DNA from 3 places in the Pseudomonas sp. 3-2 genome. Region 2 is predicted to be linked to each of the others. Evidence: predicted binding sites of a transcription regulator. Region 2 holds the regulator's gene; each other region holds the start of a gene.
The links. The regulator FliA, encoded in region 2, starts transcription of late flagellar genes. The targets are predictions, from matches to a motif close to CTAAAGTTTNNNNNNNNNNNGCCGNTAA.
Positions count from the first base shown of each region.

Region 1: K3819_RS24810 (methyl-accepting chemotaxis protein) is a predicted target of FliA. The motif match lies at 3,922-3,949, and genes of this name have one in related genera.
Region 3: K3819_RS01725 (methyl-accepting chemotaxis protein) is a predicted target of FliA. The motif match lies at 1,666-1,693, and genes of this name have one in related genera.

Region 1 covers NZ_CP081200.1:5,472,193-5,478,244, reverse strand. Annotated here, with positions in the region: gene pgeF (peptidoglycan editing factor PgeF) at 1-452, shown strand, start outside; gene clpB (ATP-dependent chaperone ClpB) at 582-3,146, shown strand; tRNA gene K3819_RS24830 (tRNA-Asn) at 3,445-3,520, shown strand; tRNA gene K3819_RS24825 (tRNA-Pro) at 3,530-3,606, shown strand; tRNA gene K3819_RS24820 (tRNA-Lys) at 3,612-3,687, shown strand; tRNA gene K3819_RS24815 (tRNA-Pro) at 3,785-3,861, shown strand; gene K3819_RS24810 (methyl-accepting chemotaxis protein) at 4,022-5,647, shown strand; gene K3819_RS24805 (hypothetical protein) at 5,722-6,052, opposite strand, start outside.
Region 2 covers NZ_CP081200.1:1,772,294-1,778,345, forward strand. Annotated here, with positions in the region: gene flhA (flagellar biosynthesis protein FlhA) at 1-1,224, shown strand, start outside; gene flhF (flagellar biosynthesis protein FlhF) at 1,236-2,576, shown strand; gene fleN (flagellar synthesis regulator FleN) at 2,690-3,520, shown strand; gene fliA (RNA polymerase sigma factor FliA) at 3,517-4,257, shown strand; gene K3819_RS08055 (chemotaxis response regulator CheY) at 4,425-4,796, shown strand; gene K3819_RS08060 (protein phosphatase CheZ) at 4,815-5,603, shown strand; gene K3819_RS08065 (chemotaxis protein CheA) at 5,658-6,052, shown strand, end outside.
Region 3 covers NZ_CP081200.1:380,051-386,102, forward strand. Annotated here, with positions in the region: gene K3819_RS01725 (methyl-accepting chemotaxis protein) at 1-1,590, opposite strand, end outside; gene K3819_RS01730 (hypothetical protein) at 1,873-2,127, shown strand; gene K3819_RS01735 (lipocalin family protein) at 2,159-2,728, shown strand; gene K3819_RS01740 (formimidoylglutamate deiminase) at 2,777-4,141, opposite strand; gene hutC (histidine utilization repressor) at 4,287-4,997, shown strand; gene K3819_RS01750 (HutD family protein) at 5,007-5,576, shown strand; gene hutU (urocanate hydratase) at 5,997-6,052, shown strand, end outside.

The DNA.
Region 1 (6,052 bases), 2.7 Mb from region 2:
CCGGTATCGCTTGTGCGGCGATGACTGCCGATTGCCTGCCGGCGCTGTTCTGCGACCGTGCCGGCACTCGCGTTGCTGCCGCTCACGCCGGTTGGCGTGGATTGGCGGCCGGCGTGCTGGAGGCTACCCTCGACAGCCTGGATGTGCCTGCCGAAGACATTCTGGTCTGGCTCGGCCCGGCCATCGGCCCGCAAGCCTTTGAAGTCGGCCCGGAAGTCCGGGAAGTGTTCATCAATCAATTGCCCGAAGCCGAGACAGCCTTTGTCCCGAGCCACAACGCCGGCAAGTTCATGGCTGACATCTATAAGCTGGCGCGGCTGCGTCTGGCGGTTCGTGGTGTCACCGCTGTTTATGGTGGCGGTTTCTGTACCGTGACCGATCCGCGCTTCTTCTCTTATCGCCGTGCATCGCGCACTGGTCGCTTCGCTTCCCTCGTTTGGCTCACCCGCTAAACTGTCTGATCTGCATCAACTGTCCCACGCTTGAATCTTCCAGAATCGACCGCATCTATAGCGGTATCTGGCAGGTTTCTTTATTCAGGATGGTTTTCAGGTCCGGCCTGCTCAAAAGGAAGGTGACCCATGCGTATAGACCGTTTAACCAGCAAATTGCAGTTGGCGTTGTCCGATGCCCAATCTTTGGCCGTCGGCCACGATCATCCAGCCATCGAGCCGGCGCATTTGATGCAAGCCATGCTTGAACAACAGGGTGGTTCGATCAAACCCCTGTTGATGCAGGTGGGCTTCGACGTCAACAGCTTGCGTAAAGAGCTGACCAAAGAGCTCGATCAATTACCGAAAATCCAGAACCCGACCGGCGACGTCAACATGTCGCAGGATCTGGCGCGTCTGCTCAATCAGGCCGACCGTCTGGCCCAGCAGAAGGGCGATCAGTTCATTTCCAGCGAGCTGGTACTGCTTGCCGCGATGGACGAGAACAGCAAGCTCGGCAAGTTGCTGCTCGGCCAGGGCGTGAGCAAGAAAGCCCTGGAGAATGCAATCAACAACCTGCGCGGTGGTGAGGCAGTCAACGACGCCAACCATGAAGAGTCCCGTCAGGCGCTGGATAAATACACCGTCGACCTGACCAAGCGCGCCGAAGAAGGCAAGCTTGACCCGGTGATTGGCCGTGACGATGAAATCCGTCGCACCATTCAGGTCCTGCAACGCCGCACCAAGAACAACCCGGTACTGATCGGCGAGCCTGGCGTGGGTAAAACCGCGATTGCCGAAGGGCTGGCCCAGCGCATCATCAACGGCGAAGTGCCGGATGGCCTGCGTGGTAAACGCCTGCTGTCCCTCGATATGGGTGCGCTGATTGCCGGCGCCAAGTATCGCGGTGAGTTCGAAGAGCGCCTGAAAGCGCTGCTCAACGAGCTGTCGAAGCAGGAAGGGCAGATCATTCTGTTCATCGACGAACTGCACACCATGGTCGGCGCCGGCAAGGGCGAAGGCTCGATGGACGCCGGCAACATGCTCAAGCCGGCTCTGGCCCGTGGTGAGCTGCACTGCGTCGGCGCGACCACGCTCAACGAGTACCGCCAATATATAGAGAAGGATGCGGCCCTCGAGCGGCGCTTCCAGAAAGTGCTGGTGGACGAGCCGAGCGAAGAAGACACCATCGCGATCCTGCGTGGCCTCAAGGAGCGTTACGAGGTTCACCACAAGGTGGCGATCACCGACGGCGCGATCATCGCGGCAGCCAAGCTCAGCCATCGTTACATCACTGACCGACAGCTGCCGGACAAGGCGATCGACCTGATCGACGAAGCGGCCAGCCGTATCCGCATGGAGATCGACTCCAAGCCGGAAGTGCTGGATCGCCTGGAGCGGCGCCTGATTCAACTGAAGGTGGAATCCCAGGCACTGAAGAAAGAAAGCGACGACGCGGCGAAGAAACGTCTGGAGAAACTCCAGGAAGAAATCGATCGCCACGAGCGTGAGTACTCCGATCTGGAAGAAATCTGGAACTCGGAAAAAGCCGAGGTGCAGGGCTCTGCGCAGATTCAGCAGAAGATCGAACAGTCCCGTCAGGAACTGGAAGCCGCGCGCCGTAAAGGCGACCTGAACCGCATGGCCGAGTTGCAGTACGGGGTGATCCCGGATCTGGAGCGCAGTCTGCAGATGGTCGACCAGCACGGCAAAAGCGAAAACCAGTTGCTGCGCAGCAAGGTGACCGAAGAGGAAATCGCCGAAGTCGTTTCGAAGTGGACCGGCATTCCGGTGTCGAAAATGCTCGAAGGCGAGCGCGACAAGCTGATGAAGATGGAAAGCCTGTTGCATCAGCGCGTGATCGGTCAGGACGAAGCGGTGGTGGCGGTAGCCAATGCGGTGCGGCGTTCCCGGGCCGGGTTGTCCGACCCGAATCGTCCGAGCGGCTCGTTCATGTTCCTCGGCCCGACCGGTGTCGGTAAAACCGAGCTGTGCAAGGCGCTGGCCGAGTTCCTCTTCGACACTGAAGAGGCGATGGTGCGGATCGACATGTCCGAGTTCATGGAGAAACATTCCGTGGCGCGGCTGATCGGTGCACCACCGGGCTACGTCGGCTATGAAGAGGGCGGTTACCTGACCGAAGCGGTACGGCGCAAGCCTTACTCGGTGATCCTGCTGGACGAAGTCGAGAAGGCGCACCCGGACGTGTTCAACATCCTGCTGCAAGTGCTGGAGGATGGCCGTCTGACCGACAGCCATGGCCGCACGGTGGACTTCCGCAATACCGTGATCGTCATGACCTCCAATCTCGGTTCGATGCAGATCCAGGAACTGGTCGGTGATCGTGAAGCACAACGGGCAGCGGTGATGGATGCGATTTCCACCCATTTCCGTCCGGAGTTCATCAACCGGGTCGACGAAGTAGTGATCTTCGAGCCATTGGCGCGGGATCAGATCGCGGGCATTACCGAGATCCAGCTGGGCCGTCTGCGCAGCCGTCTGGCCGAGCGCGAGCTGAAGCTGGAACTGAGCCCGGAAGCGATGGACAAGCTGATTGCTGTCGGCTATGACCCGGTCTATGGCGCACGGCCGCTGAAGCGGGCGATCCAGCGCTGGATCGAGAACCCGTTGGCACAGTTGATCCTGTCGGGGCGTTTCCTGCCAGGCGAGACCGCGACCGGCGTCGTGGAGAACGACGAGATCACGTTCAACTGACGCTCGACGGTGGTGTCGTCATCAAGGCCTCGCAATGCGAGGCCTTTTTTTTCGCCAGGCTGTTGAACTCAAAGGAAAAGGCTTGTAAAGTGCGCCCCGCAGTCAGTCACCAACACGGTTTCAGCTCACTGGGCAGAAATCTGAAATAAGTTGCAAATCATTAACTTGAAAGCAATTTAGGGGGTTGACAGAGGTGTTCTAGGTTGTAGAATAGCGCGCCTCAGACACACGAACGCAGCGATGCGAAAACGATGTCGAGAAGCTGCAAGTTTCACCGTAGTAAATTGAAATGTGTAGTTCCGTGATAGCTCAGTCGGTAGAGCAAATGACTGTTAATCATTGGGTCCCAGGTTCGAGTCCTGGTCACGGAGCCAATTTCAAACCGGGGTATAGCGCAGTCCGGTAGCGCGCCTGCTTTGGGAGCAGGATGTCAGGAGTTCGAATCCCCTTACCCCGACCATTTTTGGGTCGTTAGCTCAGTTGGTAGAGCAGTTGGCTTTTAACCAATTGGTCGTAGGTTCGAATCCCACACGACCCACCATTTTTGAAACCAGGTAACACTGGGATCGAATCTTAAGATCAGAGGCCAAAAGCGCTGATCGAAGAAGGCGATCTTTGAAAGATCGCCTTTTTTTTACCGGGGTATAGCGCAGTCCGGTAGCGCGCCTGCTTTGGGAGCAGGATGTCAGGAGTTCGAATCCCCTTACCCCGACCATATTAAAAATCCTCGTATCGAAAGATACGGGGATTTTTTTTGCCCTCCGGAAATGTTTCATTCAAGTCGTCATACAACTTGCCGATAGCCCGCTAACGAAAGGGGCCTGCCGCATCAAACGCCCCTGAATTCTGCCAATACAAGAAAAAGGGCGTTCGTCATGTTGCTTCGTCAGTTGAATATTGCTCCCCGCGCCGCTCTGGGCTTTGCCCTGATCGCGTTACTGGTGGCGTTGCTTGGGGTGTTCGCGCTGGGGCAGATGTCGAGCATCCGCGACAGTGAAGTGGCGGTGGAGACCCAGTGGCTGCCGAGCATTCGTGGCGGCGACGAAATTCGCGAGATCATGCTGCGCATCCGCACCATCTCCCTGCGCATGGCGCTGGATCAGGATCCGGCCAACATCGCCACGTACCGCAGCCAGATGGACACCCGGGACAAAGAGTTGAGCGAGAAAATCGCCGCCTATGATCGACTGGTGACCACCCCGGAAGGTCAGCAGTTGTATGAACAGTTCAAGAAAACCTTTGCCGCCTACCGCACCGGGATCGCCCAGTCGTTCACCCTCGCCGAGCAGGGCAAGCGCGACGAGCTGACCAAACTGCTGCTGGTGGACATGAAAACCGTGGTCGACGGCTCCGGTAAACAACTCAACGACCTGGCGGATCTGTTCGCCCGCCAGGTCGCCGCCGAAAGCCAGAACTCTGCGGCCCACTACGAAACCTCGCGCACCATCGTGACCCTGTTTATCGCGCTGGCGGCGCTGGCCACCGTGGCTCTGGCCATGTTGCTCACCCGTAGCATCGTCCGCCCCCTGAGCGTCGCTGTCGACGCTGCTGAGCACGTCGCCAGAGGCGATCTGACCCGCCCGATCGAAACTCACGGCAACGATGAAGTCAGCCGGCTGCTCAAGGCGTTGGCAACCATGCAGCAGAACCTGCGCGAAACCCTGCAGGGCATCAGCGGCTCGGCCACGCAACTGGCGACCGCTTCCGACGAACTGAGCGCGGTCACCCATGACAGCACGCAAGGACTGCAACAACAGAACAACGAAATCGAACAGGCCGCCACCGCCGTCAACGAGATGACTACGGCGGTTGAGGAAGTCGCCCGCAATGCGGTGTCGACGTCCGACGCCACCCGCCAGTCCAGCGAATCGGCGCAGTTGGGCCAGGAACGGGTCAGCGAAACTGCCGACGCCATCAACGCCCTGGCCAGCGAAGTCGAGCACACCGGCGAACTGGTGCAATCGCTGGCCAACCAGTCGCAGGACATCGGCAAAGTGCTGGACGTGATTCGAGCGATCGCCGAGCAGACCAACCTGCTGGCGCTCAACGCCGCCATCGAAGCAGCGCGAGCCGGGGAGAGCGGGCGCGGGTTTGCGGTGGTTGCCGATGAGGTTCGCGCGCTGGCTTATCGCACTCAGCAATCGACCCAGGAAATCGAGCAAATGGTGCAGGGCATGCGCAACGGTTCGAGCCTGGCGCTGGCGTCGATGCAGGCCAGTGCCTCGCGCGCCGCCACCACGCTGCTGCTGGCCGAGCGAGCCGGTGAAGCGTTGCAGACGATCACGGCGTCGGTACACGAAATCCACGAGCGCAATCTGGTGATCGCCAGCGCCGCCGAAGAGCAGGCGCAAGTGGCGCGGGAAGTGGATCGCAACCTGGTGAACATTCGCGACCTGTCGGTGCGCTCGGCGGCGGGTGCCGATCAAACCAATGCGTCGAGTCATGAACTGTCGCAACTGGCCAATGCCCTGCAGGGCATGGTGCGGCGCTTCCAGCTGTAATCATGCAGGCGTGAAAAAGCCGCGCGTCTCGTCAGAGAAAGCGCGGCTTTGTTTTGTCGGCCGGGCTGAAAAAATCAGGCACCGTCCTGGTCTTTCAGGTGTTCGAACAGACCTTTCGGCATTTTCTTGCCGTTGGCTTCGAAATTGGCTTTGACGTTGTTGTACGCCTCTTGCTCGTCGATGAAGCCGTCGTGGTTGGTGTCGATCTTGTCGAAGTCGGACTTCGGTGCAACTTTCAGAAACTCGGCGCGGGAGACCTTGCCGTCGCCATCGGTGTCGGTCTTGGCCATCGACGCATCGCCGCATTTGCCTTCACCGCATTTGCCTTCCGGGGTTTTCACCGAGGTCTCGGCCGAAGCGACCATGTAGCCCTGGGCCAGCGGTTGCGCGGCAAACACCGAGCCG
Region 2 (6,052 bases):
GGCCTGGTGCCGGGCATGCCGCACTTCTCGTTCCTGACCATGGCTGCACTGGCGGCCGGTGGCGCTTACCTGTTCTGGAAGAAGCAGAACGTGGCCAAGGTCATCGCGCTGGAAGAGGTCAAGCGCCAGCAGGAACTGCTGCCGTCGCCGGCCCGCGCCATGGAAACCAAGGAGCTGGGCTGGGACGACGTGACTCCGATCGACATGATCGGCCTGGAAGTCGGCTACCGCCTGATTCCGTTGGTGGACCGCAACCAGGGCGGGCAATTGCTGGCGCGGATCAAGGGCGTGCGCAAGAAGCTCTCGCAGGATCTGGGCTTCCTGATGCCGACCGTGCACATCCGCGACAACCTCGACCTGGCGCCGAGTGCGTATCGCCTGACCCTGATGGGCGTGATCCTGGCCGAAGCCGAGATCTACCCGGATCGCGAACTGGCGATCAACCCGGGTCAGGTCTACGGCTCGCTCAACGGCATTACCGCCAAAGATCCGGCTTTCGGCCTGGAGGCGGTGTGGATCGAAGTCAGCCAGCGCGCGCAGGCGCAATCGCTCGGTTACACCGTGGTCGATGCCAGCACCGTGGTTGCGACTCACTTGAACCAGATTCTGTACAAGCACTCCAGCGAGCTGATCGGCCACGAAGAAGTGCAGCAATTGATGCAATTGCTGGCCAAGAGCTCGCCGAAACTGGCTGAAGAGCTGGTGCCGGGCGTGGTCACGCTGTCGCAGCTGCTCAAGGTGTTGCAGGCGTTGCTGGCCGAACACGTGCCGGTGCGCGATATCCGCAGCATTGCCGAAGCCATCGCCAATAATGCCGCCAAGAGTCAAGATACCGCCGCTTTGGTGGCCGCTGTGCGGGTCGGCGTATCTCGCGCCATCGTCCAAAGCATTGTAGGGACTGAGTCGGAGCTGCCAGTTATCACGCTGGAGCCAAGGTTGGAACAAATATTGCTCAATAGTCTGCAGAAGGCAGGACAAGGCTCGGAAGAGGGCGTTCTGCTGGAGCCGAGCATGGCCGAGAAGCTGCAGCGTTCGCTGATCGAAGCGGCGCAGCGCCAGGAAATGCAAGGTCAGCCGGTGATCCTGTTGGTAGCAGGCCCGGTACGCGCGATGCTCTCGCGCTTCGGTCGCCTGGCAGTTCCCGGACTGCACGTGCTGGCCTACCAGGAAATTCCGGACAACAAGCAAGTGACCATCGTTGCGACAGTAGGGCCCAACGGCTGAGGTAGTGGTTTATGCAAGTTAAGCGTTTTTTCGCCGCCGATATGCGTCAGGCCATGAAGCTGGTTCGTGATGAGCTGGGCGCTGATGCCGCCATCATTGGCAACCGCCGCATCGCCGGCGGCGTCGAGCTGACGGCGGCGCTCGATTACAAACTGTCGGCGCTGGCCCCGCGTGTTCCGAACATGGAACTCGAGGATGAGCTGCGCAAGACCCAGTCGCGCATCGTCACCGCCCAGGCCGAACTGAGCCTGCGTGGCGAAGCCGACGGCAACACCAATCGCCAGTTGTTCGCCGGGCTGCCGTTGACGGCCGGCCTGCCGCTGACCGCTGCCGAACCCCTGACCGAACCCACTTACGAGGCGCCGGCCCGCCCAGCCCCGGCGCCTGCACCGGCCGCCGCTGGCGTCGACCCGCGTGCACTGGACTCGATGCGCTTCGAGCTCAACAGCCTGCGCGAACTGATGGAAGTGCAACTCGGCACCCTGGCCTGGAACCAGCTGCAAGGCAGCCGTCCGGCCCAGGCCAATCTGTACCGTCGTCTGCAACGCATCGGTTTGTCCGGCCCGTTGTCCCGTGATCTGCTGTCGATGATCACCGAGATCGACGAACCGCGTCAGGCCTGGCGCATGTTGCTGGCGCACTTGGCACGAATGATTGCCGTACCGGAAGTCGAGCCGTTGGAAGAGGGTGGGGTGATTGCCATGGTCGGCCCGGCCGGCATGGGCAAGACCACCACCCTCGCCAAACTGGCCGCCCGCTACGTGCTCAAGTACGGCGCGCAGAACATCGCGCTGGTGAGCATGGACAGTTTCCGCATCGGCGCGCAGGAGCAGCTCAAGACTCTGGGTCGCATCCTCAATGTGTCGGTGACCCACGTCGATCCGGGCCAGTCCCTGGTGCAGGCGCTGGATCCACTGCTGCGCAAACGCGTGGTGCTGATCGATACCGCCGGCCTGCAGGCCAGCGATCCGGCGCTGCGCATGCAGCTGGAAAGCCTGGCCGGTCGTGGCATTCGGTCGAAAAATTATCTGGTGCTGGCAACCACCAGCCAGAAACAGGTTCTAACCGCCGCGTATCACAGTTACAAGCGTTGCGGGCTCGCCGGCTGCATCCTGACTAAACTGGATGAGACGGCCAGCCTTGGCGAAGTGCTGAGCCTGGCGATCAGTCACGAACTGCCGGTCGCCTACCTGACCGATGGGCCGCGTATTCCGGATGATCTGCATCTGCCGCGCCGTCATCAACTGGTCAGCCGCGCCGTCAGTGTGCAAATGCAGGAAGAACCCAGCGAAGAAGCCATGGCTGACATGTTCGCTGATATCTACCACAGTCCGACCAAGCAGGTTGGCTGAGGTAATGAACCGTTTTTGTACCTACATCGATGGTCTGCCATGCATTGTTCCGGTTGTGAACGCGCAGCCAGTAATGTGGCCTCCGTCTATGCAAGACAAGGTAAAGAAATAACATGGGCAGCATGCATCCCGTACAGGTGATCGCGGTGACCGGCGGCAAAGGTGGCGTCGGCAAGACTAATGTGTCAGTGAACTTGTCCCTGGCGCTGGCAGAGCTTGGCCGTCGGGTCATGCTGCTGGACGCCGACCTGGGGCTGGCGAACGTCGACGTTCTGCTGGGCCTCACCCCAAAACGCACCCTGGCCGACGTGATCGAAGGCCGCTGCGAGCTGCGCGACGTGCTGTTGCAGGGCCCCGGCGGGATCCGCATCGTGCCGGCCGCTTCCGGCACCCAGAGCATGGTTCACCTGAGCCCGGCCCAGCATGCCGGCCTGATCCAGGCGTTCAGCGACATCGGCGACAACCTCGACGTGCTGGTGATCGACACCGCTGCGGGTATCGGTGACTCGGTAGTCAGTTTCGTTCGCGCGGCGCAAGAAGTGTTGCTGGTGGTCTGCGACGAGCCGACCTCGATCACCGACGCTTACGCGCTGATCAAACTGCTCAACCGCGACTACGGCATGAACCGCTTCCGCGTCCTGGCCAACATGGCCCAGAGCCCGCAGGAAGGTCGCAACCTGTTCGCCAAGTTGACCAAGGTCACGGATCGCTTCCTCGACGTCGCCCTACAATACGTCGGCGCGGTGCCGTACGACGAAAGCGTGCGCAAGGCGGTGCAGAAGCAGCGTGCGGTCTATGAAGCCTTCCCGCGTTCCAAGTGCGCGCTGGCGTTCAAGGCGATCGCACAGAAGGTCGACACCTGGCCGCTGCCCGCCAACCCGCGCGGCCACCTCGAATTTTTCGTCGAGCGCCTCGTGCAGCAAACGGCAGGACCTGTGCTATGACCGCCAGCGGTATGAACCTTTACAAAAAGTCGGCGCGTGACGCGCAGTACGAGCTGATCGAGCGTTACGCGCCACTGGTCAAACGCATCGCCTACCACTTGCTGGCGCGATTGCCGGCCAGTGTGCAGGTCGAAGACCTGATCCAGGCCGGGATGATCGGCCTGCTCGAAGTCTCGACCAAATACGACGCCAGCAAGGGCGCCAGTTTTGAAACGTACGCGGGCATCCGGATCCGCGGTGCGATGCTCGATGAAGTCCGAAAAGGGGATTGGGCACCGCGCTCGGTTCACCGCAACACCCGTATGGTCAGCGACGCAATTCGCTCGATTGAAGCTAAAACCGGCCGTGACGCTAAAGATCACGAAGTTGCGGCCGAACTCCAATTGAGTCTCGACGATTACTACGGGATTTTGAACGACACCCTGGGCAGCCGGCTGTTCAGTTTCGACGACCTGTTGCAGGACGGCGAACACGAAGGGCTGCACGAGGATGGCGCCAGTGCTCATCTGGAGCCGTCGCGCGATCTGGAAGACGAACGTTTCCAGGCCGCGCTGGCGGACGCGATTGCCAATTTGCCGGAGCGTGAGCGACTGGTGTTGGCGCTGTACTACGACGAAGAGCTGAACCTCAAGGAGATCGGTGAAGTCCTTGGCGTCAGTGAATCGCGGGTCAGCCAGTTACACAGCCAGTGCGCGGCCCGCTTGCGGGGGCGTTTGGGGGAGTGGCGAGCGCGCTGAAGGCAGTGTGGGGACACTGCGAACGAGGCTGGTGCGGTGGTGAACGGCACCGGTCTCGATCTGTTGTGCTCCAGACAGTCGTCGAGTGTTTTGCCGGATTGATTGAAATGGCGCGTCCAGGTGCTGGGCGCGTTTAAGACTGCTTGGAGGTCGAATTGAACAAAGACATGAAAATCCTCATCGTTGATGACTTCTCAACGATGCGGCGGATCATCAAGAACCTGTTGCGTGATCTGGGGTTCACCAACACCGTTGAAGCCGACGATGGCACCACTGCCATTCCGGTGCTCAACAGCGGCAGCATCGACTTTCTGGTGACCGACTGGAACATGCCCGGCATGACCGGTATCGACCTGCTGCGCCACGTGCGCGCCGATGAAAAGCTCAAGCACCTGCCGGTGCTGATGGTGACCGCTGAAGCCAAGCGCGAGCAGATCATCGAAGCGGCCCAGGCCGGCGTGAACGGCTATGTGGTCAAACCTTTCACGGCCCAGGCGTTGAAAGAAAAAATCGAGAAGATTTTCGAACGCATCGGCTGATGAACGCGCGGGGGAGCTATGGAGCATAACGAATCTTCACAGGGCGATTTTGAGTCGACCCTGAAAAAACACGCGGTCGAACTGGTCGAAAGCCTTGAAAAAGGCAAGTTCGGCGACGCGGTGCAACTGATCCATGAGCTCAATCAGACCCGTGACCGTGGCCTGTACCAGGAAGTGGGCAAGCTCACACGTGAACTGCACAGTGCGATCGTCAATTTCCAGATCGATCCGCACATGCCGCAGGCTGAGGAAGTGTCGCAGATTACCGACGCTACCGAGCGCCTGGGCTACGTGGTCAAACTGACCGAAGCTGCCGCCAACCGCACCATGGATCTGGTGGAAAGCGCGACCCCTGTGGTCAATGGCCTGGCTGACGAAGCCCAGGCCTTGAGCGCCGATTGGGGCCGTTTCATGCGTCGTGAGGTCGGGGCTGAAGAGTTCCGTGAACTGGCGCGCCGGGTCGACGGTTTTCTGGCACGCAGCAGCGCGGACAACCGCGCGGTGTCGAGCAATCTGAATGACATTCTGCTCGCCCAGGATTACCAGGACCTCACCGGCCAGGTGATCAAGCGCGTGACCCAATTGGTCACCGAAGTCGAAAGCAACCTGCTCAAGCTCGTGCTCATGGCCAGCCAGGTGGACCGCTTTGCGGGCATCGAACATGACCGTGCGGCGATGCTTGCTGAAAAAGATCCACAAAAACATCTCTCGCAGGGTGAAGGTCCGCAGATTCATGCCGATAAACGAGAAGACGTTGTGTCCGGTCAGGACGATGTGGACGATTTGTTATCCAGCCTTGGATTCTAGAGTTTTGGAATTATAGGTTTTTTGGGTTTTTAGACCTGTAGGAGCACCCCATTAATGAGCTTCGGCGCCGATGAAGAGATCCTTCAGGATTTCCTGGTTGAGGCCGGCGAGATTCTTGAGCAACTGTCCGAACAACTGGTCGAGCTGGAAAGCCGCCCGGATGACGCAGATCTGCTCAACGCAATTTTTCGCGGTTTCCACACTGTAAAAGGGGGCGCCGGCTTCCTTCAGCTCAACGAGCTGGTGGAGTGCTGTCACATCGCCGAAAACGTGTTCGACATCCTGCGCAAGGGTGAACGACGCGTCGATGCAGAACTGATGGACGTGGTGCTCGAAGCGCTGGACGCGGTGAACAGCATGTTCAGCGAAGTCCGCGATCGCAGCCCGATCACCGCCGCCACCCCGGAACTGCTGGCTGCCCTGGCGCGTCTGGCCGAACCGCAATCGGC
Region 3 (6,052 bases), 1.4 Mb from region 2:
CGCCTGACGCGCGCCGACTTGCAGCTCTTCGATCATCTTCTGCACTTGCTGCGCCGAATCCTGGGTGCGGTGCGCCAGGTTGCGGACTTCGTCGGCGACCACCGCGAAACCACGACCGGCCTCACCGGCACGGGCCGCTTCGATCGCGGCGTTGAGCGCCAGCAGGTTGGTCTGCTGGGAGATGCTGGTGATCACTTCCAGAATCTGCCCGATGTTCACGGTGTTGCTGTTCAGGGTTTCGATGTTGCCGCAGGAGTCGCTGATCTTCGCCGACAGCTGCTGCATCGCGTGGATGGTTTTATCCACCACCTGCTGGCCGTCTTCGGCCAGGCTGCGTGCATCACTGGAGTGCTGCGAGGCGAGGGCGGCGTTCTGGGCGATTTCCTGGGCGGCGGCGCCGAGCTGGTTGATCGCGGCGGCCACGCTGTTGGTGCGCGAGGCCTGCTGGTCGGAGTTGAACATCGACGAGTTCGACGCCGCGACCACGCGCAGCGCGACTTCGTTGACCTGGCCGGTGGCCGAGGAGACTTCGCGGATCGAGGTGTGGATGCGCTCGACGAAACGGTTGAACGACAGCCCCAGCGCACCGAATTCATCGTGACCGTGGATGGTCAGGCGTTTGGTCAGGTCACCTTCGCCTTCGGCGATGTCGTGCATGGCACGGCCCATGGTCAGCAGCGGCTGCATCAGGACGCGGATCAGCATGCCGAGCAGGGCGATGATGATCACTACGGCAATGACCATGGCGATCAGCGCCGAGGTGCGGAATTCGCTGAGCATCGAGAACGCGGTGTCCTTGTCCAGCACCAGCGCGACGTACCAGTCGGCCGACGGCACGCCGTTGACGCGGGTGAAGGAGATCAGTTGGGTCTTGCCGTCGAACTCGACTTCTTTCAGACCCGGGCTGACTTTCGGCGCACCGTTGGGATAGGCCTCGGCGAGGGTCTTGAGCACCAGCTTGCTGTCCGGGTGGATCAGGATTTTGCCGTCGGCGCTGACGATGAACGCGTGACCGTGGCCGCCGAAGTTCAGCGAGTTGATGATCGCGCTGACGCTGGACAGATCAATGTCGGCGCCGGCCACACCGATCATCTGGCCCTGGCGCTGCACCGGGGTGGCGACCGTGATGACCAGTTTGCCCGACGAGGCGGCGATGTACGGTTCGGTGACGATGGTCTGTTGCGCAGCGTTGGCGGCCTTGTACCAGCCACGGGCGCGCGGGTCGTAATCCGGCGCGCGGTTGCCGGCCGGGACCGAGAACATCACGCCGTCGGCGCCACCGAAGTAGCTGAGCTGGAAATTGCCGGTGTAGGCGGGCAGGTCGATGATGCGTTTCAGGCTGGCCGGGGCGTTGCCGTCGGCGACAACCTGTTGCGCCATCGATTGCAGCAACTGGATGCGGCTTTCCAGCCAGGTCTGGATGTTGCTGGTGGTCAGGCTGCCCAGTTCCTGCATCGACGCTTCGGTGCTGCTTTGCAGGGCTTCGCGCTGGCGATAGTCGTTGAAAAAAATGAAACAGGCGAATGCAACGGCCACCACGAGGGCGGCAGCCAACAAGATCTTGTGGCTGAACTTCATGTTTCTGGTCATTAAGAGAGCTACCGCGAAGGGGCTGGTCAACAAAGGGCGGCAATTTGCCACACTATCGGGCTTTGCGCTGCTCTTATTTCGACCGCGGCGCGCCAAAGATTAGGCGGCTTTTGTGAAAGTCGACGAAATGCTCAATAGCCCCACAAAGTGTCTGATTTACCGATGAATGCCGGACGAGCGGGCGAACAAATAGCCGGTCTGCCAGGGAACCAGACGGGGGTTTTCTCTTCTAAGCTTCTGGTTGGCGCCATGCCATCCCCCTTCCGCTCCAGGAGTTACACCATGTCGCTGCGATCTATCGCCCTGCTGTCGTTTTGCGTGCTGTTGGCCGCATGCAGCAAGGTCAATCAGGAAAACTATTCGAAGCTCTCGGCCGGCATGGCCAAGTCCGAAGTCGAGACGCTGCTTGGCAAGCCCACCGATTGCTCGGGCGCGCTGGGCATGTCCAGTTGCACCTGGGGCGACAAGAACAGCTTTATCAGCGTGCAGTACGCCGGTGACAAAGTGCTGATGTTTTCCGGCCAAGGCCTGAAGTAAACCGGGGCCACGCGCCCACGGGAGAAAAACAATGAAGCGGTTATTGCTTGTCCTTTTGGCCGGCCTGGTATTGGCTGGCTGCGCCACATCCGGTGAAGATCCGCTGGCGCCGAAGACGGTCAACAGTGTCAATCTCAAGCGTTACCAAGGCACCTGGTACGAGCTGGCGCGTCTGCCGATGTATTTCCAGCGCAATTGCGCGCAATCAGAAGCCCGTTACTCGCTCAAGCCCGACGGCAATATCGCGGTGTACAACCGCTGTCTGACGGCAGACTGGAAGTGGGAAGAGGTCAAAGGCACGGCTTATCCACAGGTGCCGGGCAAGACCGACAAGCTGTGGGTCGAGTTCGATACCTGGTTCTCGCGCCTGATTCCAGGTGTGGCGAAGGGTCAATACTGGGTGCTGTACGTCAGCGATGACTACAAGACCGCGCTCGTGGGCGACCCGAGTCGTCGTTACCTGTGGTTGTTGTCCCGCACGCCGACCGTCAACGGTGTGGTGCGTGAGGAACTGCTGAGCAAGGCGCGTCAGCAGGGTTACGACACCACGCGCCTGATCTGGCGGGCGTCGGATCAGCAGATGGCCAAGACGTCCAACTGACGCGCAACAAAAAACCTGTGGAGGTCGCCCTCCACAGGTTTTTTTATGTCAGCCCAAAAGCTCCCGCAGAACCTGGGTGAAGGCGCGATTGCTGTCCTCTTCCCCGGCATGGCGCCCCTCCCGCACGACCCACTGACCATTGACCAGCACATCGCGCACCTGACGGTCGCCGCCGGCAAACAGCCAGCGATTGAGAATCCCGTCACCGCTGGCCGTGGCCAGATACGGATCGCTGCCATCGAGCACAATCCAGTCGGCACGCTTGCCGACCTCCAGCGCACCGATCGGCTGGCCCAGCGCCTGAGCACCTCCATCCAGCGCCGCGTCATACAACGTGCGGCCGACCATCGGCTGATCCGCGCCATACAAGCGATTGCGCCGCTGATCGCGCAGGCGCTGGCCGTATTCCAGCCAGCGCAGTTCTTCCACCACGCTCAACGACACATGGCTGTCGGAGCCGATGCCCATGCGCCCGCCCTGAGCGAGGAAATCCACCGCCGGAAAAATCCCGTCGCCGAGGTTGGCCTCGGTGGTCAGGCACAGGCCGGCGATGGCGCGACTCTTGGCCATCAGCGTGACTTCTTCCGGATTGGCGTGGGTCGCGTGGACCAGGCACCAGCGCTGATCGACTTCGGTGTTTTCGTACAGCCATTGCAGCGGGCGACGTCCGCTCCAGCTCAGGCAGTCGTCGACTTCCTTCTGCTGTTCGGCGATGTGGATGTGCACCGGGCATTGCTGGTTGCTGGCCGCCAGCACTTCGCTGATCTGCTGCGGCGTGACCGCGCGCAACGAGTGGAAGCACAAGCCCAGCGACTGCGCCTTTTGCTGTGCCAGCAACGGTTGCAGACGCGATTGCAGCTTCAGGTAACTTTCGGTGCTGTTGATGAAGCGGCGCTGGCCTTCGTTCGGCGTCTGGCCGCCGAAACCGCTGTGGCTGTAGAGCACGGGAAGTAACGTCAGACCGATGCCGGCCGAGCTGGCCGCCTGGCTGATACGCAGGGCCAGCTCGGCCGGATCGGCGTAAGGCTGGCCGTTGTTATCGTGGTGGACGTAATGGAATTCGGCGACCGAGGTGTAACCGGCCTTGAGCATTTCGATGTACAGCTGACGGGCGATCACACCGAGCTGGTCGGGGCTGATTTTTCCGACGAGCCGATACATCAGATCGCGCCAGGTCCAGAAACTGTCGTTGGGATTGCCGGCCACTTCCGCCAGTCCCGCCATCGCTCGCTGGAACGCGTGGGAGTGCAGATTCGGCATCCCCGGCAGCAGCGGACCGCTCAGTCGTTCGGCGCCGTCTGCAGTGGAATCGGCCTGGATTCGGGTCAACACGCCATCGGCGCTGACCTCGAGACGTACATTGTTGGCCCATCCGTTAGGCAGCAGCGCGCGTTCGGCAAAGAAGGCGGACATGGTTCAGCACCCCATCGTGTGTTATTTGTATATACATATACAGACGTTTGCCTGCCCGGTAAACTCCGGCAAGCTAGCCACTTTCACCAATGAACAGGGATCCACCGTGCCGACTCCGCCTCCAGTCTCCCCGTTGGCCGCGAACATGGGCGACAGTCCGGCGCCCTTGTACGCCCGCGTCAAACAGATGATCACCCAGCAGATCGACAGCGGTAACTGGCCGCCGCATTACCGCGTGCCGTCGGAAAGCGAGCTGGTCAGCCAGCTGGGTTTCAGCCGCATGACCATCAACCGCGCACTGCGGGAAATGACCGCCGACGGTCTGCTGGTACGCATGCAAGGCGTCGGCACGTTTGTCGCCGAACCGAAGAGCCAGTCCGCGCTGTTCGAGGTGCACAACATCGCCGACGAAATCGCCTCCCGTGGCCATCGCCACACCTGCCAGGTGATCACCCTGGAAGAAGAGGCCGCCGGCTCCGAGCGCGCGCTGGCGCTGGATATGCGCGAAGGGCAAAAGGTCTTTCACTCGCTGATCGTGCACTACGAAAACGATATTCCTGTGCAAATCGAAGACCGCTTCGTCAATGCGTTGGTCGCCCCGGAATACCTCAAGCAGGACTTCACCCTGCAAACGCCTTACGCCTACCTGAACCAGGTCGCGCCGCTGACCGAAGGTGAGCACGTGGTCGAAGCGATTCTTGCCGAAGCGTCCGAATGCAAATTGCTGCAGATCGAAAAAGGCGAGCCGTGCCTGCTGATCCGCCGTCGTACCTGGTCGGGCCGTCAGCCGGTCACGGCGGCACGCCTGATTCACCCCGGTTCCCGTCATCGTCTGGAAGGACGGTTCCATAAATAGAGAGCATAAATGAATGGTTTGAAGGTTTTACGCGCCGAAGGCTACCCGCGCATGCCGTGGAAAAACGGCGGCGGCAGCACCGAGGAAATCACCCGTGACGCCGGCGCCGGCCTCGACGGTTTTGGCTGGCGTCTGTCGATTGCCGACATCGCCGAATCCGGCGGCTTTTCGACCTTCGCCGGTTACCAGCGGGTCATCACGGTGTTGCAGGGCGACGGCATGACCCTGTGTGTCGACGGCGACGATACCCAACCGTTGTTACCCCTCGACCCGTTTGCCTTCAGCGGCGAAAGCCAGGTGTCCTGCACCTTGCTCGGCGGCGCGATCCGTGACTTCAACCTGATCTACTCGCCCCAGCGTTATAGCGCACGCCTGCAATGGCTGGACGGCGAACAGCGGTTTTTCAGTTCGGCGAGCACCGTGCTGGTCTTCAGCGTCAGCGAATTGCTGGAGGTCACGGTCGGTGACAGTGCGTCGCAACTCGGCCGCCATGACTGTCTGCAACTGGACGGTAACACCGGGCTGACCGAGATCGCCGTCAATGCCGGCTGCTGCGTGATCGAACTGTCCCCGCGCTGATCCTTCACACGCTCTTCGTGGGAAACGATCAAAAACCGCTGCTTTGAAAGCAGCGGTTTTTTTTCGTCCCGACGTTCCCGAAATGCGCACCAACTTGTTACCGAACGCCCCAGCGTGGCGCAGAACCACGCTTCCGTAACAACCTCTCGTCACCCTCAATCCACCCCGCGAAAAATTTCATGGACGCCAGAGCCCTTGATTCAGGCGCTCTGCAGCCCTGTTCGGAATTTTTATTGAACAGCCCTCCAACAAGTTGGCCGCTTGATTGCATATGCTTGTATGTACAAGTAAAGACGTATGCGTATGAGTCGATCGAGACTCTCCGCAGCGTCCACTGATTCGCTTGTCGCGCACTGAGGCGCACAGGCTGCTTGCCCACTGCCAGGGTTGGTTTGAATAGATCGCTGAGGAGTCTTTTTCGTGACTGACAACAAAACCACTAAGTTTCGTGACGTCGAAATCCGTGCCGCCCGCGG